3 regions of the Streptomyces sp. Qhu-G9 genome follow, and region 2 is predicted to be linked to each of the others. Evidence: riboswitches for the same ligand, from Rfam matches in the RefSeq annotation. Region 2 holds a riboswitch; each other region holds the start of a gene.
What was found. A riboswitch is a leader RNA that binds a small molecule or an ion and turns the genes downstream of it on or off. The one in region 2 is predicted to bind cobalamin.

Region 1: another riboswitch for cobalamin. It lies ahead of O1Q96_RS29210 (energy-coupling factor ABC transporter permease); the one in region 2 lies ahead of O1Q96_RS15595 (ABC transporter substrate-binding protein).
Region 3: another riboswitch for cobalamin. It lies ahead of O1Q96_RS12340 (cobalamin biosynthesis protein); the one in region 2 lies ahead of O1Q96_RS15595 (ABC transporter substrate-binding protein).

Annotation. Positions count from the first base shown of each region.
Region 1 is NZ_CP114283.1:6,072,098-6,079,238, reverse strand. It holds gene O1Q96_RS29230 (serine/threonine-protein kinase) at 1-1,114, shown strand, start outside; gene O1Q96_RS29225 (energy-coupling factor ABC transporter ATP-binding protein) at 1,162-2,025, opposite strand; gene cbiQ (cobalt ECF transporter T component CbiQ) at 2,022-2,771, opposite strand; gene O1Q96_RS29215 (energy-coupling factor ABC transporter substrate-binding protein) at 2,778-3,233, opposite strand; gene O1Q96_RS29210 (energy-coupling factor ABC transporter permease) at 3,230-3,931, opposite strand; cobalamin riboswitch at 3,962-4,144, opposite strand; gene O1Q96_RS29205 (nuclear transport factor 2 family protein) at 4,389-5,165, shown strand; gene O1Q96_RS29200 (cellulase family glycosylhydrolase) at 5,380-7,050, shown strand.
Region 2 is NZ_CP114283.1:3,124,428-3,131,568, forward strand. It holds gene O1Q96_RS15560 (helix-turn-helix domain-containing protein) at 1-382, shown strand, start outside; gene O1Q96_RS15565 (YbaK/EbsC family protein) at 425-982, shown strand; gene O1Q96_RS15570 (cation diffusion facilitator family transporter) at 992-2,131, opposite strand; gene O1Q96_RS15575 (ArsR/SmtB family transcription factor) at 2,201-2,560, shown strand; gene O1Q96_RS15580 (VOC family protein) at 2,751-3,548, shown strand; gene O1Q96_RS15585 (MHYT domain-containing protein) at 3,719-4,600, shown strand; gene O1Q96_RS15590 (CoA-binding protein) at 4,628-5,035, opposite strand; cobalamin riboswitch at 5,231-5,420, shown strand; gene O1Q96_RS15595 (ABC transporter substrate-binding protein) at 5,485-6,510, shown strand; gene O1Q96_RS15600 (FecCD family ABC transporter permease) at 6,507-7,141, shown strand, end outside.
Region 3 is NZ_CP114283.1:2,404,252-2,411,392, reverse strand. It holds gene O1Q96_RS12355 (lysozyme) at 1-62, shown strand, start outside; gene O1Q96_RS12350 (inorganic phosphate transporter) at 231-1,481, shown strand; gene O1Q96_RS12345 (hypothetical protein) at 1,501-1,722, shown strand; cobalamin riboswitch at 1,845-1,985, shown strand; gene O1Q96_RS12340 (cobalamin biosynthesis protein) at 2,096-3,052, shown strand; gene O1Q96_RS12335 (cobyric acid synthase) at 3,049-4,557, shown strand; gene cobN (cobaltochelatase subunit CobN) at 4,554-7,141, shown strand, end outside.

The DNA of each region.
Region 1 (7,141 bases), 2.9 Mb from region 2:
CGCCGCGGTGGAGGGCCGTCATCCGCTGCGCCGGGGCACGACGCTGGCGACCCTCGCGGCCGTTCTCTACGAGGACGTGCCGCCGCCGGAGAAGGCCGGACCCCTGGCGGATGTGCTGATGCGCGTACTGGTGAGGGACCCGGCGGCGCGCCCGGACGCCGGGACGCTCGACCGGATGCTGGCGGCCGTCGCGGACAGCCGCACGGATCCCACGTCCTACCGGCTCACCCCTCCACCGGCCGCCGGCACCGCCCCGGCCGCCCCGCTCCACCGCCTCGACGGGTCCGCCGCGCACCAGGACCGGCCGACACCGCAGGACGCCGTGCCCCGGCCGTACGTTCCGTCGGGCCCGGCCGTGCCGAACCCGACAGGGCCCGGTGCGCCGACACCCGTCGGCCCGGCGGGGCGTGGTCGCCGTGCCACGGTCGCCCTGTCCGCCGCGGGCACGGTCCTGGTGGGCGTACTGGCGTGGACACTGCTGCCCGGCTGGGGGAACGGCGGCTCGTCCTCCGCAGGGGACGACTCCTCGAACGGCGCGAAGGGGAAGCCGTCGGCCGGTTCTTCCTCGATCGACCCGAGCCGGACGTCCCGGCAGACGAGACAACCGGAGCAGCCGAAGCAATCGGAAGCGAAGGAACAGACGGAACGGACGAAGACCACCGGCCTGCTGACCCCCGACGGGATTCGCTCCGCGATCCGGGCCATCGAGAAGGACACCGGCCGCGACCGGTTCGGGGCCTTCTCGGTCTACCCCGACCACGTCTCCGCCGAGGTGATGGTCAAGGGCAGCCGGACCAGTTTCGACCTCTACAGCTACCGCGTCGACCGCGGTGTGGAGAAGGGCATCATCAAGAACCAACTGTCCGGCGGGGCCCAGCCGATGAGTCTGGACGACTTCGACTGGGACAAGGTTCCCGCGCTGTTCGCCGAGGCGGACAAGAAGCTGAACGTCGGCAAGGCCACGAGCCGCTATCTGCTGGTCAAACCGCCCAGCACGGTGTTCGGTACGGCGGCTTACATGTCCGCCTACCTCAGTGACGAGTACAACAAGGGTGGCTACGTGCAGGCGGACCCGCACGGCAAGGTGACCAAGGTGGTGTCTTCCGACGGATAGCGAACGGCGTGCGGGCCGACGGCACATGAGCCGTCAGCCGTCAGCCGTCAGCCGTCAGCCGGTACCGGGGGAGTGGAGTGTCGGGAGGTCATGGCGGCCAGTTCCTCCGCGGTCCGCGGGCCGGGTGACAGGTCGGTCAACAGGCCTTGCGTCCGCAGGAGTTGAGCGACCGCGACACCCCAGGGCAGACGCAGACCCGCCTGCTCCAGGAGATCCGCGCGGGCCAGCGTCCCGGCTGCCGGGCCGGTGAACACTCCGGCCGGGGTGAGGAGGGCGGCGTCGTCGGCCCAGCGCAGGGCGAGGTCCACGTCGTGCGTCGCCATCACCACGGTGGTACCGCTCTCGCGCAGCCCGTCCAGGGCCGCGAGCAACCGTTCCTGGCCGTCCGGGTCGAGCCCGGCGGTCGGTTCGTCGAGGATCAGGACGCGCGGCCGCATCGCCACGGCGCCCGCGATCGCGGTCCGTTTGCGCTGGCCGTAGGAGAGCAGATGGGTGGGCCGGTCGGCCAGGGCGCTGATGTCCAGCGCGGCGAGCGCCTCGTCCACCCGGGCCCGTACCTCGGGGGCGGTCAGACCGAGGTTCAGCGGCCCGAACGACACGTCCTGGGCGACGGACGCGGCGAACAGTTGGTCGTCGGGATCCTGGACCACGAGTTGGACGGTCGTGCGCAGCCTGGTCAGGCCCTTGCGGTCGTACCGGACCGGCTGGTCCGCGACAGCCAACTGGCCTGTGTCCGGCCGCAGTCCGCCGCTCAGCAGTCGCATCAGGGTGGTCTTGCCGCTGCCGTTGCGGCCGAGGAGGGCGAGCGCGCGTCCCTCGCGCACCTCGAAGTCGAGGTCGCTGAGCACGGGCGGGCCGTCCTCGTAGGCGTAGGACGCGCCCCGCAGGGCGACCAGCACGGGCTCGCTCATCGCAGCGGCCTTTCCAGTACGAAGGTGAGGGCGGCCACGGCCGTGAGCAGCGCGACGCTGGCGAGCGTGAAGCGTGCGGAGACGCGGGCCTCCGGAACGAGGACGCGCAGGGTTCCGTCGTAACCGCGTCCGGCGAGCCCGGCCTGCAGCCGTGTCGCCCGGTCGAAGGCCCGGACGAACGCGGTGGCGCCGAGCCCCGCCAGCGAACGCCACTGGGCGGCCCGTGTGGTGTGCCCGAGCCGTGCGGCCTGCGCGTCCCGGATCCGCCGTACGGAGTCGAGCAGCAGGAAGCTCATCCGGTACGTCACCAGGGCGACGTCGACGACCGGCGCGGGCACCCCGGCCTTCACCAGGCGCGGCAACAGGTCGGACAGGGGGGTCGTGAACGCGAACAGCAGGACGCCGAGTGAGGCCGCGGAGGTACGCAGCAACAGTTCTCCGGCGCGTACGGGCCCGCCGCCGGCCGGTGTCAGGAAGCCGTCGGGCCCGCCGACCTGCAGGAGCAGGGGAAGGGCCCCGGTCACACAGAACCCCAGTGGCACCCGGTAGGCGCGCCACAGCCGGCGGGCGGGCACGCCGGCCGGGCCCAGCAGCACGGCGAGGGCCGTCAGCAGGACCAGCGCGGCGCCGGGCCAGGGCGGGAGGGAGATCGCGAGCACGGTCAGGCCCAGTCCGAGGACGGCCTTGTCCACCGGGTGGCGGCGGCGCCAGCGGCTGCTGTGCGCCGCCGCGTCAATGGGCAGCATGAACGCTCAGATCCGTCCGACCGAGGACTCACCTGTGCTGCCGGGTGTGCTCTCGTGGGCCTTTGCGGTGGTGCTGCCCGGTGAAGTGGTGACCTCCGCGGGGGTGGTGACGTCCGGGGCGGTGACAGGCGTGGAGTCCTGGCCGTCCTGCTGTGCCCGGGCGCGCAGTTCGCCCTGGCGGCGGCCTCGGCGGACACCGAAGTAGTAGGCGAGGACACCGGCACCCAGGGCGGCCTGGAGGGCGAACAGTGCTGATTCGATCTCGCCCGACGGCGGCTCGTACAGAGGGGAGAACCAGGGCTCGTAGTCGGGTTCGATCTCCGTGATCGCGGTTTCCGCCTCTGCGTCGGCGCCCGCGAACGGCTCCTTCTTGTGATCGCCGAGGCCGAGGGCCAGCGGCAGGACGGCGAGTGCGACCACGACGAGGAGCAGCAGCGCGTTGATCTTCGTGTTCCTGCTCATCGGGCCGCCGCCTCGGTCTCGGTCCTGGACTGCTTCTTGGTGAGGAGCACGCCGAGCCGGGTCAGTTCGCCCTTGCTGGACTGCACCAGGAGCCGCATCACGAGCACGGTGAGAAGGCCCTCGCTGACCGCGAGCGGAATCTGGGTGACGGCGAAGATCGAGCCGAACTTGCCGAGTGCGCCCAGGAAGCCGCTGCTCGGGTCGGGGAACGCGAGCGCCAGTTGCACGCTGGTCACGCAGTAGGTGGACAGGTCGGCGACGAACGCGCCGAAGAACACCGCGACCATCAGCGGTACGTCGAAGCGCCGCAGCAGCCGGTAGATGCCGTAGCCGGCCCATGGCCCGACGATCGCCATGGAGAAGACGTTCGCGCCGAGTGTCGTCAGGCCGCCGTGGGCGAGCAGCAGGGCCTGGAAGAGCAGGGTGATGGTGCCGAGCACGGCCATGATCGGCGGCCGGAAGAGGATGGCACCCAGCCCGGTGCCGGTGGGATGCGAGCAGCTCCCGGTCACCGAGGGCAGTTTGAGTGCGGAGAGGACGAACGTGAAGGCTCCGGAGGCACCGAGGAGCAGGGTGCTCTCGGGGTTCTCCTTGACCTCACGGGTGAGTGACCGGGCTCCGTGAACGACGAAGGGCGCGGACGCGACGCCCCAGGCGATCGCGTGCGCCGGTGGGAGGAAACCCTCGGCAATGTGCATGGCTCAGCAGACCCTCTCCAGCACCTCGTGGATGGTTGACGTGCCTTGGCCGGTCTCCTGGCTGACGGGTACCACCGCCCGTGCTCCGCCTTCCCGGGTCCGAGGACCCAGTGGCTGCCCGTGAGGGCCGGAGCCGGACTTCCCGATCACAGTGGCGAGGGCCGCACCGGCATCACACCGGATTTCCCGTTCACCAAGGCGTGGTGACAGTAGTGCGCGTACAGGGGTGGTGACAAGCGGCCCTCAGGGGCGCGAGGGTGGTGACGGAGCGCACGCCGATTCCCGGGCGGGGCCGGAGCGGCGGCTCGGCCGCTCCACTCATGAGCCGACAGTTCCGGGGTGGCCGGGACTGCCGGTTCCTTCGCGTGTCCCATGATCCGCAGGTGATGCTGGGGGAATGTCGATCCCGTGTCGCTCAATTCGTCGGTGGGACGCATCGGTGAGGTGCGGGAGTCTCATGAACACAGGAGGAACCATGAAGTACATGCTGCTGGTCTGCGGGGACGACACCGCCGACGCCTCCGGCACGGCACCTGTCGAACCATGGGTGGCGGACCTGACGCGGCGTGGCATGCGACTGCACGGCCACCGGCTGCGGGCCCCGGCCGACGCGGTCACCGTACGTGTACGGGGTGGTGAAGTGCTGCGCAGCGACGGGCCGTTCGCTGAGACGAAGGAGTACGTCGCCGGTTTCGACGTTCTCGAGTGCGACAGCCTGGAAGAGGCCGTCGAGGCGGCCGCGAAGCATCCGGTGGCGGCCGTGGGAGCCGTGGAGGTGCGTGCGTTCTGGGAGGAGGAGGACGCCGAGGGGGAGATCCGCCGCCTCGACGCGGAGTTGACCGCGGCCGGGCGCGAGCGGGACTTCGACCGTGCGATGGCCTGCTACGCGCCGGACGTCGAGGTGTTCCATCCCGTCAGCGGCTTGGAGCAGCACGGCGTCGAGGCCCTTCGCAAGGCCGAGGAGGTGTGGTTCTCGGTGCTGCGGGGGCCGGTGGAGCGCGAGGTGCTCGACTTCCGTGTCCGGGTCGACGAGAGCATCGCGTTCAGTCACGCGCTCGTGCGGATGCGCGCGACGCTGATCAGCGGTGAGCCGCTGGACACCACGGCGAGGGTGACCACCGGCTACCGCCTGGCCGGCGACCGCTGGCTGATCGCCCACCAGCACACGTCCGTGCCCTTCGACACCGGCGTCCCGATCGGAGCGCCCGAGGACCCTGGAGCCCCGGAAGTCTGATGAAGGCTGGGCCGCGCGCGGCCGGTACGCCGGACTGGGCGGAGGGAGGGCCGCCTGGCGCGTCGGGGCGGGCCCTCTCAGAGGGCCCGCCCCGACGGCCGGTACGAGCCGGAGCCTGCGCGATGTCTTGACGTGCTCCTGGCAAGATGACTCTATGGGAGCGCTCCCACTTCCCGAAACTCACGTTTCTTGGCGCTCACTTTCTGGAGTCGCAGTGAGAAGAGCAAGAAGCACGACACGAAAGAACCTCGTCAGCGCCCTGCTGGCCGGGCTGGCCACCCTCCTGGGGCTCGTCCTCCTCGGCGCTCTCGTCCCGGCCGCCGCACACGCCCAGTCGCCCGGCGCCCTCGCGACCGGCCTCCATATCGACGACGGCCGCCTCGTCGAGGGCAACGGCAACGACTTCGTCATGCGCGGGGTCAACCACGCCCACACCTGGTATCCGGGCGAGACACAGTCACTGGCCGACATCAAGGCACTCGGCGCCAACACGGTCCGCGTCGTCCTCTCCGACGGCCACCGCTGGACCAGGAACAGCCCCGAGGACGTCGCCGCCGTCATCGCACAGTGCAAGGCCAACCGGCTGATCTGTGTGCTGGAGGTGCACGACACCACCGGCTACGGCGAGGAGGCCGCGGCCGGCACACTCGACCACGCGGCCGACTACTGGATCAGCCTCAAGAGCGTGCTCGCCGGCCAGGAGAACTACGTCATCGTCAACATCGGCAACGAGCCCTGGGGCAACACCGACCCCGCCGGCTGGACCGATCCCACGATCGCCGCCGTCAAGAAGCTGCGCGGCGCCGGGTTCGAACACACCATCATGGTGGACGCACCCAACTGGGGCCAGGACTGGCAGGGCGTCATGCGCGCCAACGCCCAGTCCGTGTACGACGCCGACACCACCGGCAACCTGATCTTCTCGATCCACATGTACAGCGTCTACGACACCGCACAGGAGATCACCGACTACCTGAACGCCTTCGTCGACGCCGGACTGCCCCTCCTCATAGGCGAGTTCGGCGGGCCCCCCGACCAGTGGGGCGACCCGGACGAGGACACCATGATGGCCGCGGCGCAGCAGCTCCGGCTCGGATACCTCGCCTGGTCCTGGAGCGGCAACACCGATCCGATCCTCGACCTCGCGATCGGCTTCGACCCCGACCGGCTCAGCTCCTGGGGCCAACGCATCTTCAACGGCGTCGACGGCATCGCCCAGACCTCCCGGGAAGCCACGGTCTACGGTGGCGGCAACCCGGGCGACACCCAGGCCCCGACCACGCCCGGCACCCCCCGTGCCTCCGCCGTGGGCGCCACGTCCGTGACCCTCGGCTGGACCGCCGCGACCGACAACGTCGGTGTCACCGGTTACGACATCGTCCGGGTCAGCGGCGGCTCCGAGACCACGGTCGCCGCGTCGGCCGTCACCACGGCCACCGTGACCGGCCTCACCGCGGACACGGCGTACACCTTCGCCGTCTACGCCCGTGACGCGGCCGGAAACCGTTCGACCCGCTCGGCCACGGTGAACGTCACCACCGACGAGGACGGCGGCACCCCGGGCGCGGGCTGCTCCGTCGGATACCGCGTCGTCAACGAGTGGCCGGGCGGCTTCCAGGGCGAGATCACCATCCGCAACACCGGCACCGCCGCTGTCAGCGGCTGGAAACTCGCCTTCACCTTCGCCAACGGCCAGACCGTCTCCAACATGTGGGGCGGAACCCCCACGCAGAGCGGTGGCACGGTGAGTGTCGCCCCCGCTTCCTACACCTCCACCATTCCCGCGAACGGCTCGGTCACCGTCGGCTTCACCGCCAACAAGGGCGCTGCCAACACCGCTCCGACCACGTTCACGCTCAACGGCACCACCTGCGCCATCGCCTGACCCGGCATGCGTACGGGCCGGCGGGGTCACTGTGCCCCGTCGGCCCGTACGCATGCCGCAAACCCTCTTCACGCCCGCCGGCCGGAGCCCG
Region 2 (7,141 bases):
CAGCATCACCACCCTGCTCGACTACGAGCAGGGCCCCAAGGTCCGCATCGTCCCGGCCGAGCAGGCCGTACGCCTCTGGCACACCGACGCCGGCAGCTACAACAGGCTCCTCGCGGGCACCGAGGCGCCCGGTCCGCTGGAGATGTGGGACTGGCTGCTGATGCCGGGCGACGGCAGCCCCTCGGACCCGCACCCCACGGGCACGGTCGAACTCCTCCATGTCACCAAGGGCGAGCTGGCGCTCACGGTCGACGGCGCGGAGTACCGCGTCCCGGCCGGCGCGAGCGCATCCTTCGAGGCCAACACGCCCCATACGTACGCCAACACGGGCGACGTACCCCTGGAGATGGTGATGGCCGTGTCGGTGCCCGGCGTGCACTGAGGCCCTCGCCGGGGCCGGTCGAGCGGCTGTTAGCGTGCCGCCATGCGCGCACCCATCGGACAGTTCGACGACGCCACGCCCGCCCCCGACCGCCTCGACGTGCTGACCGGCCCGGTCGCCGACGCCGTACGTCACTGGCGCGGGAGCGTCCCGGCCGAGCAGATCGTGTACGTCGACACCGAACCGGAGTGGGCCGACACCGCGACGTTCCTGGAGCACTACGGCCCGGAACTCCTCGACCGGTCCGCGAACTGCGTGGTCGTCGCCGGCCGGCGCGGCGGGGAGACCACCCTCGCCGCGTGTGTGGTGCCGTCCGCCACCCGGGTCGATGTGAACGGCGTGGTCCGCCGCCAACTCGGGGCACGCAAGGCGTCGTTCGCGTCGATGGACACCGCGACCGGCGAGACCGGCATGGAGTACGGCGGGATCACCCCCCTCGGTCTGCCCGCCGACTGGCCGGTGCTGGTGGACTCGGCGGTGGTCGATCTGCCGTACATGCTGGTGGGCAGCGGCCGGCGGCGGGGAAAGCTGCTCGTGCCGGGCAAGGCCTTCGCGGAGCTGCCGAACGCGGTGGTGATCGAAGGGCTCGGGGCCGCCTGACCGCCGGGGTCACACCGACGTGTGGTGGGCCAGCGCCAGGTGAGGGTCCGACTCGCCCGGCGCGGGTGACGGGTCGGCGTGCACCAGGGCCGCGGTGAGGCCCGGCACCGCGTGCAGCAGGGCGTGTTCGGCCGCGACCGCCACCTGGTGGGCGGCACGTACGCTCGCGTCCCCGTCGACCACCACGGCCACCTCCGCGCGCAGCCGGTGGCCGATCCAGCGCAGCCGCAGTTCGCCGACGCCCTGCACGCCCGGCACCTCCCGCAGCGCTTGTTCGGCCGCGTCGAGCAGGGCCGGGTCGATCGCGTCCATGACCCGGCGGAACACCTCGCGCGCGGCGTCGCGCAGCACCAGGAGCAGCGCCGCCGTGATCGCCAACCCGACCACCGGGTCGGCGAGTTGCCAGCCGAGTGCCGCGCCGCCCGCGCCCAGCAGCACCGCGAGCGAGGTGAACCCGTCCGTCCGCGCGTGCAGCCCGTCCGCCACCAGCGCGGCCGAGCCGATCTCGCGGCCCACGCGGATGCGGTAGCGGGCCACCCACTCGTTGCCCGCGAAACCGATGACGGCCGCCGCCGCGACCACCGGCACGTGCTCGACGGGGCGTGGATCGAGCAGCCGGTCGAACGCCGCCCATCCCGCGAAGGCCGCGGAGGCGGCGATCGTCAGCACGATCACGAGTCCCGCCAGATCCTCCGCCCGGCCGTAGCCGTACGTGAAGCGCCGCGTCGCGGCCCGCCTGCCCAGCACGAAGGCGATGCCGAGCGGTACGGCGGTGAGCGCGTCGGCGGCGTTGTGCACGGTGTCGCCGAGCAGTGCCACGGAACCGGAGACCGCGACGACGACCGCCTGGGCCGCGGCGGTCACGCCGAGGACGGCCAGCGAGATCCAGAGCGTGCGGATGCCCCGGGCCGAGGACTCCAGGGCGGAGTCGACCTTGTCGGAGGCGGCGTGGGAATGCGGGGTGAGGAGGTGCGCCAGGCGATGCCGCAGCCGGGACGGCAGCCCCGCGCCGAGCCCCGGACTCCCGTGTCCGTGCTGGTGCCCGTGCCCGGAGCGACCGGCCCCGTGCCCGTGCCCGTGCTCAAGACTCGAGCCGTGATCGTGGACGTGCCCGTGTTCCTGCCCGTGCCCGCTGTCCTCGGCGCTCACCTGGGCCCCCTTCCCGGATTCCGGAGTGTTCGGTGGACTGGGTGAGGTCCACGAAGCCATTATGTGCGTATGAGCGCACGCATGCACCTGTCACCTGCACACGATGAGCATCCGCGTACGCCGGGCGAGGAACAGTTCGCCCTCGCCGCCGAGCTCCTGGCCCTGCTGGGGGACCGCACCCGGCTCGTCCTGCTGCACGCCCTCGCCGAGGACGAGGCGGACGTCACGACGCTGACGGAGCGGTGCGGCGCCGCCCGTCCCGCCGTTTCTCAGCACCTGGCCCGGCTGCGGCTCGCGGGTCTCGTCAACACGCGCAAGGACGGCCGCCGGGTGATCTATTCGCTGCGGGACGGCCATCTGCGCCGGGTCGTGGACGAGGCGCTGAATCTGGCCGACCACCGGCTGAGTGACCGGCCGGCGCACGACTGAGCGGCCGCGGCCCCTGGTCTGTTTCGGGCTCGGACCCCGGGTACTCGGGGCATGAGCCGCAGCCTGCCTCCGGGCGCGGGAGGCCGATGCGGGGGATGCTGAGAGAGGCGGAACCCCGGCCCCGCGGGTGCTTCCGACGCTGTCGGACGTCCCCGTACGCCCCTCGGCACGATTCAGGAACGGTACTGCCATGAACCGCGACGCAACACTCCGAAGCGACGTCGTCTCCAGCCACTCGGTGGTGGGCGCCCCCTGCTGGGTCAGCCTGACGGCCCGCGACCAGCAGGCCGCCGAGGGCTTCTACCGGGCGGTGCTGGGCTGGCGGTTCCGGACGACCGCTCTGATGGACAGGTTCCGGGTCGCGTACGCGGACGGGGTGCCGGTCGCGGGTATCGCCGCCGTGGCCTCGATGTGGCAGATGGCTGTCGCCTGGACCCCCTACTTTGCCGTGGACAACGCCGACGAGGCGGTGGCCCGGGGGCAGGAACGGGGCGGTACGACAGCGGTCGGGCCGATCGGCTTCCCGCCCGGCCGGGCCGCCCTGCTGGCGGACCGCGACGGGGCCGTCTTCGGGGTCTGGGAGGGGCAGCTGGTGGCCGGCTGGGAGACCTGGCGCCGGGCCGCCCCCGCCTTCCTGAGGCTGCACACACGCAACGCCTTCGACGCCGCCATGTTCTACGGCGAGGTGCTGGAGTGGGCGACCTCGCGGCCCGGCTGCTGCGAGGTGCACTACGACGGGGACGAGGTCGTCCTGCGCAGCGACGGCGACGTGGTGGCCCGGATCCACTCCGGAGCGGTGGAGGCCGCTCCCGACCCCACGATCCGGCCCCACTGGCAGATCCACTTCACGGTCGCCGACGTCGAAGCCTGTGTGCGTGCCGCGCTCGCCCACGGGGGCACGGTCCAGAGCGAGGTGTCCGTCACGGAGGCGGTGCTGCGCGATCCCGACGGGGCGCAGTTCACGGTGACGTCGAAGCCTCAACGATGAGACCGCGCCACCAGAATGATTCACTCCGACTCAAAGGCGACTACTTGTGACCGGAAGTGACTGCTGGAGAACGCAGTTGGCTGCGAATTCAACGAAACCGCTTGCTCCCGCCCTGGCGTGGCACGTACATCTGTCCACGCAACAGTTGTGTTTCGGGGGGATGTTGGCATATGCAAGGTACGGTCGACGGTTTCAGTTATGGGATGGTCACGCCACTGACGGCTTATGTCATGGCTTGTCTGGGAGCGGCTCTGGGGCTGCGCTGCGTCACCCGGTCCCTGGGTAACGACCGGTCGTGGAAACCGGGTTGGCTCGCGCTCGGGGCGGCGTCGATCGGCTGCGGCATCTGGACGATGCACTTCATCGCGATGATCGGCTTCCAGGTCGAGGAAAGCCGCATCAGGTATGACGTGGGGCTGACGATTCTCAGCCTCGCGGTGGCGATCGCCGTGGTGGCTCTGGGCGTGTTCGCCGTCGGATACCGGGGCGGGAACACGACGACCCTGATCATCGCGGGCGCCTTCACCGGCCTCGGAGTCGCTGCCATGCACTACATAGGCATGGCGGCCATCCGCCTCAACGGCCGCCTGCAGTACGACGTCGGTACCGTGGCGCTCTCCGTCGTGATCGCCATCGTCGCCGCCACGGCCGCGCTCTGGGCCGCGGTCGCGATCCGCGGCTTCCTGACCAGCCTGGGTGCGAGCCTCGTCATGGGTGTGGCCGTGTCCGGCATGCACTACACGGGCATGGCGGCCGTCAGCGTGCATCTGCACGGGGCGACCGGCACGCCGGGGGACGGCGGTTCCGCGTACTCGCTCCTGCTGCCCATGCTCATCGGCCCGGTCCTCTTCCTGCTGCTCGCGGGAGTGGTCGTGATGTTCGACCCGATGCTCGTCCTCGGGGACAGCGACCGGAACCGGGCCACGACCCGCGGTCGCACCGTGGCCCAGAGTACGGAGCGGCCCGCCCGCCCCGGGGCCCTGTTCGAGGCCCCGTCCGCCACGGATCGGCGCACGTACGAGTCAGGGGCGCCCGCCCGGCGCGGCTGGTGAGCGAAGGCGCGGCCGCCGTCCGGCAGGTCAGCCCAGGCGGGGGATCTCGATCGCCGGGCAGCGGTCCATGACCATGTCGAGGCCGGCCGCGCGGGTGCGCTCGTACGCGGCCTCGTCGATCACGCCGAGCTGGTACCAGACGGCCTTGGCGCCGATGGTGACGGCCTCGTCGGCGACGGCGACGGCGAGGTCGCTGTTGACGAACACATCGACGACGTCGACGTCGAAGGGGATCTCCTCCAGCGAGGCGTACCCCTTCTCCCCGTGGACCGTCTCGGCCTTCGGGTGGACCGGGACGACGCGCTTGCCGTAGCGCTGGAGCACTTCGGCGACGCCGTACGCGGCACGCCGTTCGTTCGAGGACAGGCCGACGACCGCCCAGGTGTCGCCGAGCTCGGTGAGGATCTTGCGGACGGTTGCCGGGTCGCCGTACACGGTGGGCCTCCTGGGAGTGCGGGTGAGGGCTGCTGCGCCGGACAACAGCGGGCGCGGGGCGGTGATTCCCGGTGCCGGGCGTCGCCGCCCGGGCGGCGACGCCCGCCCGGCCGCGGGGGAGTGGGCAGAGCGCCTGGCGTAGAACGTCCCCGGATCCGGGCCTCTCGCACCGCCGCGAGGCCGCGAAAGCCGCCGTGATAGCTTGCCGAGGCCAGTCGAACCCATGTACGTGGGTCAGGGAATCCGGTGGAAATCCGGAGCTGACGCGCAGCGGTGAGGGTGACGGGCGGGGCATCGGCCACTGGACCGGTATGACGGTCCGGGAAGGCGCCTCGTCCGGGTGAACCCGAGTCCGAAGACCTGCTGGCGGCCTCCGCGGTCCCTTGACGGCGGGGGAGCACCGTACGACCGGGCTCCGCGTTCGAGCCCTCGACGCCCGAGGAACTTCCGTGCCCTTCGCACGTCTTGCCCGTCCTGCCGCCCTCGTCCTGTCCGGGGCCCTCCTGCTGACCGGTTGCGGTTCGCAAGGAACGCCGTCCGGCGCGGACTCCGGGGACACCGTCACCCTCGACAACTGCGGTGCGTCCGTCCGCGTCGGCTCACCGCCACGGCGGGCCGTCTCCCTCAACCAGGGCACCACCGAGATCCTGCTGTCCCTCGGCCTCGCCGACCGCATGGCCGGCACCGCCACCTGGACCGATCCGGTGCTGAAGGGCCTGGAGAAGGCCAACGCGAAGGTGGAGCGGATCGCCGACAACAACCCCTCCTTCGAACGTGTCCTGGACGCCGACCCCGACTTCGTCGCCGCCTCGTTCGTGTCCACGCTCGGCAAGGGAGGCGTGGCCACCCGGCAGCAGTTCGACAGGCTCGGTGTCCCCACCTACGTCTCGCCCTCGGACTGCGAGGGCAAGGACAACGCGTCCGGCGGCGACGGCGCCCGTGAGCGGGCCCTCGACATCGGCACCGTCTACGGCGAAGTGCGCGACCTGGCCGAGGTGTTCGGCGTGGAGGCGCGGGGCGAGCGGCTCGTCGCCGACCTCAGGCAGCGGGTGAAGAAGGCCATCGCAGGGGTCGACGCGTCCGACGTCACCCTCCTCTACTGGTTCGCCAACTCCGACTCGCCCTACATGGCGGGCTGTTGCGGCGCGCCCGGCATCATCACCCGGGCCGTCGGCGCGAAGAACGTCTTCGACGACACCCACGACGAGTGGCCCCAGATCAACTGGGAGACGGTCGCCGACCGCGACCCCGACGTCCTGGTCATCGGTGACCTCACGCGCAGGTCGCAGACCGCCGAGTCCGCGAAGAAGAAGATCGAGTTCCTGGAGTCCGACCCGGTCACCAAGAACATGACCGCCGTCAGGAAGAAGCGGTACGTCCTGCTCAGCGGGCAGGCCCTGAACCCGACCATCCGCACGGTCGGGGGCATCGAGCAGGTCGCCTCCGCCCTGCGGGAGTTCGGGCTCGCCGGGTGACGCGGCCGCGCCTGCTACTGCTCGTCGCGGCCGGTGCCGCGCTGCTCTGTGTGTCCGTCGCCGTGGCGATCACCATCGGCCCGGCGGACATCCGCGTCGGCGACGTGTGGTCCGCCGTTGCGGCCCATCTGGGGTTCGGAGCCACGGAACTGAGCCCCGTCCGCGACGGCATCGTCTGGGAGCTGCGTCTGCCGCGCACGCTCCTGGCGGCCGTGTGCGGAGCGGGACTCGCCGTGTGCGGCGCGGTGATGCAGTCCCTGCTGCGCAACCCGCTCGCCGACCCGTTCGTCCTCGGGGTGTCCTCGGGCGCCTCGACCGGCGCCGTCGTCGTGGTCGTGCTCGGAGTCGGCGGAGGCCTGGTCTCCGTCTCCGCGGGCGCGTTCCTGGGCGCGCTGCTCTCGTTCGGGCTCGTCCTGCTGCTGAGCCACACCCTGGGCGGTGCGACGGACCGCGTGGTGCTGAGCGGTGTCGCGGCGATGCAGCTCTTCTCCGCGCTCACCTCGTTCGTCGTGATGACGTCCGCCGACGCCGAGACCACCCGCGGGGTGCTGTTCTGGCTGCTCGGCTCGCTGAGCGGAGTCGGCTGGACCGACGTCTGGGTCTGCGGCGCGGTGCTCGGGGTCACCCTGCT
Region 3 (7,141 bases), 720 kb from region 2:
CGGGTGACCAGAATCTCTTCAACGGGTCACCGTCCCAGCTGAAGAGATTCGCAAGGGGGTAGCGGACCCCTCCGTTCCGCCTCTGTTCGAGGGTCTTGGCCGCCGGTCCGACACAAGCGGAACGGCGGCACCTCTATCGGGTCACCCCATCGCCGGACTCAGTTCATCTTCCGTTCATCCAGGTTGCCTACGTTCCCCATGCCACTGTCGTCCAACAGAAGCCTGGGTAAATGGAACACATCACGCTCCTCCTCGGAATCGTGATCGTCACCGCTCTCGTGTTCGATTTCACGAACGGTTTCCACGACACTGCCAACGCGATGGCGACGACCATCTCGACCGGCGCTCTCAAGCCCAAGACGGCGGTGGCCATCTCCGCCGTGCTGAACCTCGTCGGTGCGTTCCTCTCCGTGGAGGTCGCCAACACGATCTCCAAGGGCCTCGTCGACGAATCCGGTATCCAGCCAGAGGTGATCTTCGCTGCGCTCGTCGGCGCGATCCTCTGGAATCTGCTGACCTGGCTCGTCGGACTGCCGTCCAGCTCCTCTCACGCCCTCATGGGCGGTCTCATCGGCGCCACGGTCGCCTCGGCCGGAATGGGCGCCGTCCACGGCGACGTGCTCGTCACCAAGGTCCTGATCCCCGCCATCGCCGCTCCGATCGTGGCGGGTCTCGCCGCGCTCCTGGCGACCCGGCTGACGTACAGGCTCGGCAAGCACACGGGCGAGAAGTCGTCGGCGAAGGGCTACCGCGCCGGCCAGATCGCCTCCGCGGGCCTCGTCTCCCTCGCCCACGGCACCAACGACGCGCAGAAGACCATGGGCATCATCACCCTGGCCCTGGTGGCCGGTGGCGCCCTCGCTCCCGATTCCGACCCGCCGGTCTGGGTCATCCTCTCCGCGGGTGTGGCCATCGCGCTCGGTACCTACCTGGGCGGCTGGCGCATCATCCGCACGATGGGCAAGGGCCTGACCGACCTCCAGCCCCAGCAGGGCTTCGCCGCCCAGACCAGTGCGGCCACGGTCATCCTGGCCTCCTCGCACATCGGCTTCTCCCTCTCCACCACGCACTCCGTCTCCGGTGCCGTGATGGGCGCGGGCCTCGGCCGCAAGGGCGGGGTGGTCCGCTGGTCCACCGCCACCCGGATGTTCGTCGCCTGGGGCCTGACCCTGCCGGCCGCGGCCCTGGTGGCCGCCCTCGCCGAGTACGTGACCTCCTTCGGGAACTGGGGCACGGGCCTCGTCGCCCTCTTCCTGGTCGCCTCCAGCGGCGCGATCTGGCTGGTCTCCCGGCGCCAGGTGGTCGACCACACCAACGTGAACGACACCGACGACCCTTCCGGCGTGGTCACCACGGCCATCGCCGCCGTCACCCCGCCTCCGCTCGGCAGCACGGTCGAGGACCTCACAGCCACCATCCCGGCTCCGGCCGAGACGCCCGCGAGCCCGTCGGCACCGTCCACGCCGTCGGCCGTGGTCTGAGCCCCAAGGAAGAGACAGCATGAAGATCGACTGGGCAGCCCTCGGTTCCGTGTTCGGAACCAGCCTCATCGTCACCGTCGCCCTCGTGGGCCTCTTCACCCTCGGCATCGTCGGCCTCTCCAAGCGGGAGTCGGCCTCCGCCCAGGGCAACTCCGCGACCCTCGCGGTCACCGGCGCGTACGCCTGCTTCGCGGCCTGCACGGCAGCCGTGTCGTACGGGATCTATCTGATCGTCGCCTGACCCCGCAGCACGTCCGTTCCGTACGAGACGGCCCCGTCGACCCCCTGGTCGGCGGGGCCGTCCCGCGTCCGCGTGTGGGGCTCAGCACACTCTCCCTTCGCAGGTCAACAGCAAGTTGACGGGTGTTCTCGGGCCGTGGTGGACTGCCGGAGCCATGTACGACGGCAGAAGAGGAAGCCGGTGCGAATCCGGCGCGGTCCCGCCACTGTTACCGGGGAATCCATCCCCCGGGAGCCAGGAACTCTCGCCGTCGGTCTCGTCGAACCAGGGCGTGGACACCCTGAGTGAGGACATATCGCCATGCGCGGCTGCCTGTTGTGGACCAGTGTGCCCAGTACGAGGGTTCCGCCTAGCGTGACGGCGGGCTGAACCGATGCGTGCCGACCGCGTCTTCGCGTACGGCGCCGCCGCCGGCCTCCTCGGTGACCTGCTGCTCGGCGATCCACGCCGGGGGCATCCGGTCGCCGCGTTCGGCCGGGCCGCGGGCGCCGTGGAGCGCGTCCTGTGGCGTGACCACCGCGGGTGGGGTGCGCTGCACACCGCCGTGTGCGCGGGCGGCGCCGTGGCCCTCGCCGTGGCCGCCGACCGTTCCGTACGTACCTCCCGTGCCGCCTCCGTCGCACTGACCGCCGCCACCACCTGGGCCGTCGTCGGGGGGACTTCACTAGGCCGGGAGGCCCGCGCGGTCGCCGGGGCGCTCGACGCCGGGGACGTCGACGTGGCCCGCGAGCGGCTGCCGCACCTGTGCGGGCGTGATCCGCAGGCGCTGGACGCCGACGGGATCGCCCGTGCCGTGGTCGAGTCGGTCGCCGAGAACACCTCCGACGCGGTGGTGGGCGCCCTGGTGTGGGGCGCCGTGGCGGGCGTGCCCGGTCTGGTCGGGTTCCGGGCCGTCAACACGCTGGACGCCATGGTCGGACACAGATCGGCCCGCCACCGCCGTTACGGGTGGGCCTCCGCGCGGCTCGACGACGTGGCGGGATGGCCGGGAGCCCGGCTGACGGCCGCCCTCGCGACCGTCGCCGGAGGCGACCCGCGGGGAGCGGTCCGCGCCTGGCGGGCGGACGCCGGCCGGCATCCGAGTCCCAACGCCGGCCCCGTCGAGGCCTCGTTCGCGGGGGCGTTGGGGGTGCGGCTCGGCGGAACACTCTCGTACGAGGGGCGGGTCGAACACCGGCCCGTGCTCAACGGTCCCGGGCGGGCCGTACGGGTCGCGGACATCGAGCGGGCCGTCCGGCTCTCGCGACGCGTGAGCCTGCTCGCGCTGGGTGCGAGCGTCGCGGGGCGGCTGCTCGCCAAGGGGCTTCTCACGAAGGGGCGTACGACATGAGCGGGGGACTCCTCGTCGCCGGCACCACGTCCGACGCGGGCAAGAGCGTCGTGACCGCCGGGATCTGCCGGTGGCTGGTGCGGCAGGGCGTGAAGGTCGCGCCGTTCAAGGCGCAGAACATGTCGCTGAACTCGTTCGTCACGCGGGAGGGCGCGGAGATCGGCCGGGCGCAGGCCATGCAGGCGCAGGCCGCCCGCGTGGAGCCCACCGCGCTGATGAACCCCGTGCTGCTCAAGCCGGGCAGTGACCGCAGCAGCCAGGTCGTCCTCATGGGCAAGCCCGTGGGCGAGATGACTGCGCGCGGCTACCACGGCGGGCGCCAGGAGGCGTTGCTCGGGACCGTGCTGGACTGTCTGGCCGAGTTGCGGGGCACGTATGACGCGGTGATCTGTGAGGGGGCGGGCAGTCCCGCCGAGATCAACCTGCGGCGGACGGACATCGTGAACATGGGGATCGCACGCAACGCGCGGCTGCCCGTGCTCGTCGTCGGCGACATCGACCGCGGAGGGGTCTTCGCCTCCTTCTTCGGCACGGTGGCCCTGCTGTCGCGCGAGGACCAGGAGCTCGTCGCCGGGTTCCTCGTCAACAAGTTCCGCGGGGACGTCTCGCTGCTCGAACCCGGCCTCGACATGCTGCACGGGCTCACCGGGCGGCGCGCGTACGGCGTCCTGCCCTTCCGGCACGGGCTCGGTATCGACGAGGAGGACGGACTGAGGGTCTCCCTGCGGGGCTCGGTCCGGGAGTCCGAGGTCTCCTCCCCGGTCGGCGAGGACATTCTCCGGGTGGCCGTCTGCGCGATCCCCCTGATGTCCAACTTCACGGACCTGGACGCCCTCGCCGCCGAACCGGGCGTCGTCGTGCGGTTCGTGGACCGGGCCGAGGAACTGGTGGACGCCGACCTGGTCGTCGTACCCGGCACCCGGGGCACGGTCAAAGCCCTGGAGTGGCTGCGGGAGCGCGGTCTCGCGGACGCCATCTCCACACGGGCCGCGCAGGGCCGACCCGTCCTCGGTGTCTGCGGTGGCTTCCAGATCCTCGGCGAACACATCGAGGACGAGGTCGAGTCGCGCGCCGGCCGGGTGGACGGGCTCGGACTCCTCCCCGTACGCGTGCGGTTCGCGAGGGAGAAGACCCTCGCCCGTCCCGTCGGCGAGGCCCTCGGCGAACCCGTCGAGGGGTACGAGATCCATCACGGGGTCGCCGAAGTGACCGGTGGCGAACCCTTCTTGGACGGCTGCCGGGTCGGCGAGGTCTGGGGCACGCACTGGCACGGCTCGCTGGAGTCGGACGGTTTCCGCCGTGCCTTCCTGCGGGAGGTGGCCGCCGCCGCGGGGCGCCGCTTCGTACCGGCCGCCGACACGTCGTTCGCAAGGCTGCGCGAGGAGCAGCTGGACCGGCTCGGCGATCTGATCGAGGAACACGCGGACACGGACGCGCTGTGGCGGCTCATCGAGTCCGGCGCGCCTTCAGGACTGCCCTTCATTCCACCGGGAGCGCCCGCATGAGCACAGTGTTGTTGTTGTCGACCGCCGACACGGATCTGCTGGCGGCGCGTGCCTCCGGCGCCGCGTACCGGATCGGCAATCCGACCCGCGTGGACGTCGCGGAGGAGCTTCCCGCGCTGGTCGAGGGCGCGGACATCGCCGTCGTACGGCTGCTGGGCGGCAAGCGTGCCTGGGAGGACGGGCTCGCCGCTCTCAGGGCGTCCGGCGTCCCGACCGTGCTGCTCGGCGGCGAGAGCGTGCCCGACGCGGAGCTGATGGCCGAGTCGTCCGTGCCCGCGGGTGTCGTCGCGGAGGCACTGCGCTATCTCGTCGAGGGCGGCCCGGACAACCTGGCCGAGCTGGCCCGCTTCCTCTCCGACACCGTGCTGTTGACGGGCGAGGGCTTCGAGGAGCCGCGGAAGATGCCCGAGTACGGAGTCCACGGCGGGCGCACGCACGTCGAGGGCCGTCCGACCGTGGGCGTGCTCTTCTACCGGGCCCACCACCTGAGCGGCAACACGGCCTTCGTGGACACGCTGTGCGACGCGATCGAGGCCCGGGGCGCCAACGCGCTTGCCGTGTACTGCGGTTCGCTGCGCGGCGCCGACGCGGAGCTGTACGAGATGCTCGGCAAGGCCGACACGCTGGTCGCCACGGTCCTCGCCGCAGGCGGCACGCACGCCTCGAAGGCGTCCGCGGGCGGTGACGAGGAGGCCTGGGACATCGGCGCGCTCGCCGACCTCGACGTCCCCGTCCTGCAAGGGCTCTGTCTGACCTCCTCCCGGTCGGCCTGGGAGGCGTCCGACGCGGCGCTGTCCCCCATGGACGCGGCGATGCAGGTCGCGATCCCGGAGTTCGACGGTCGCCTCATCACGGTCCCGTTCTCGTTCAAGGAACAGGGCCCGGACGAGGTGCCGGTGTACGTCGCCGACCCCGAGCGGGCCGCGCGGGTCGCCGGAATCGCCGTGCGCCACGCCCGGTTGAAGCACAAGCCCAACGCGGACAAGAAGCTCGCGCTCGTCTTCACGGCCTATCCGACCAAGCACTCCCGGGTCGGCAACGCGGTCGGGCTCGACACCCCCGCGTCGGCGGTACGGGTCCTCGACGCGCTGCGGGACGCCGGGTACGCCCTCACCGAATACCCGGACAACGGCGACGAGTTGATCCACCGGCTCATCAACGCCGGTGGCCACGACGTCGAATGGCTCACCGAGGAGCAGCTCGCCGCCGCCCCCGCGCGGGTGCCGCTCGCGGACTACCGGGCGTGGTTCGACAAGCTCGACCCAGGGCTGCGCGAGGGGATGCTGGAGGCGTGGGGCGAGCCGCCGGGCGGCCTGTACGTGGACGGCGACGACATCGTGCTGGCGTCCCTGCAGTTCGGGAACGTCGTCGTGATGATCCAGCCGCCGCGCGGTTTCGGCGAGAACCCGATCGCGATCTACCACGACCCGGACATGCCACCCTCGCACCACTACATGGCGGCCTACCGCTGGCTGGAGAACAGCTTCGGCGCGGACGCCGTCGTGCACATGGGCAAGCACGGCACGATGGAATGGCTGCCGGGCAAGGGGCTCGGGCTCGGCGCGGGCTGCGCGCCGGACGCCGTCCTCGGTGAACTCCCGCTCGTCTACCCGTTCATCGTCAACGACCCCGGCGAGGGCACCCAGGCCAAGCGCCGCGGGCACGCCACGGTCGTCGACCACCTCGTCCCGCCGATGGCCCGCGCGGACACCTACGGCGACCTCGCGAAGCTGGAGCAGCTCCTCGACGAGTACGCGCTCGTGTCCGACCTGGACCCGACGAAGGCACCGGCCGTGCGGGCCCAGATCTGGACGCTGGTCAAAGCGGCCGAGCTGCACCACGACCTGCATGTGGACGACCAGCCCGACGACGACGCCTTCGACGAGTTCGTCATGCACATCGACGGCTATCTGTGCGAGATCAAGGACGTGCAGATCAGGGACGGTCTGCACATTCTCGGCGGCGGCCCGGAGGCCGAGCCGCGCGTGAACCTCGTGCTGGCCGTGCTGCGGGCCTCACAGGTGTGGGGCGGCGCGGCGAACGCGCTGCCGGGCCTGCGGGCCTGTCTCGCCGAGCACTTCGGGCTGGTCGAGAAGGAGTTGCTGGCCGAGCCCGGCGCGCCGCTGAAGGTGCCGGTCGAGCTGAGCGACCTGGTCCAGGGGCCGTCGCGGTCGGCGGCCGACGCGATCGACCTCCTCGAGCAGCTGTGCCGCCGGTTCGCGGAGGGCATGGAGGAGCGCGCCTGGGACGCCGGTACCGTCCCCGCCCTCGTGCGCGAGGTGCTGGGCGGTGAACTCCCGGACGCCGTCGCGGTGTTGGAGTTCGCGTGCCGTGAGGTCGTGCCGCGGCTGGCCCGTACGACGGACGAGATCGACCACATCCTCAAGGCGCTGGACGGCGGTTACGTCCCGGCGGGCCCTTCGGGCTCACCGACCCGCGGACTGGTGAACGTCCTGCCGACCGGGCGCAACTTCTACTCGGTCGACCCCAAGGCCATTCCGTCCAGGCTGAGTTGGGAGGTGGGGCAGTCCCTCGCGGACTCGTTGGTGCAGCGGTACCTCCAGGACACCGGCGACTACCCGAA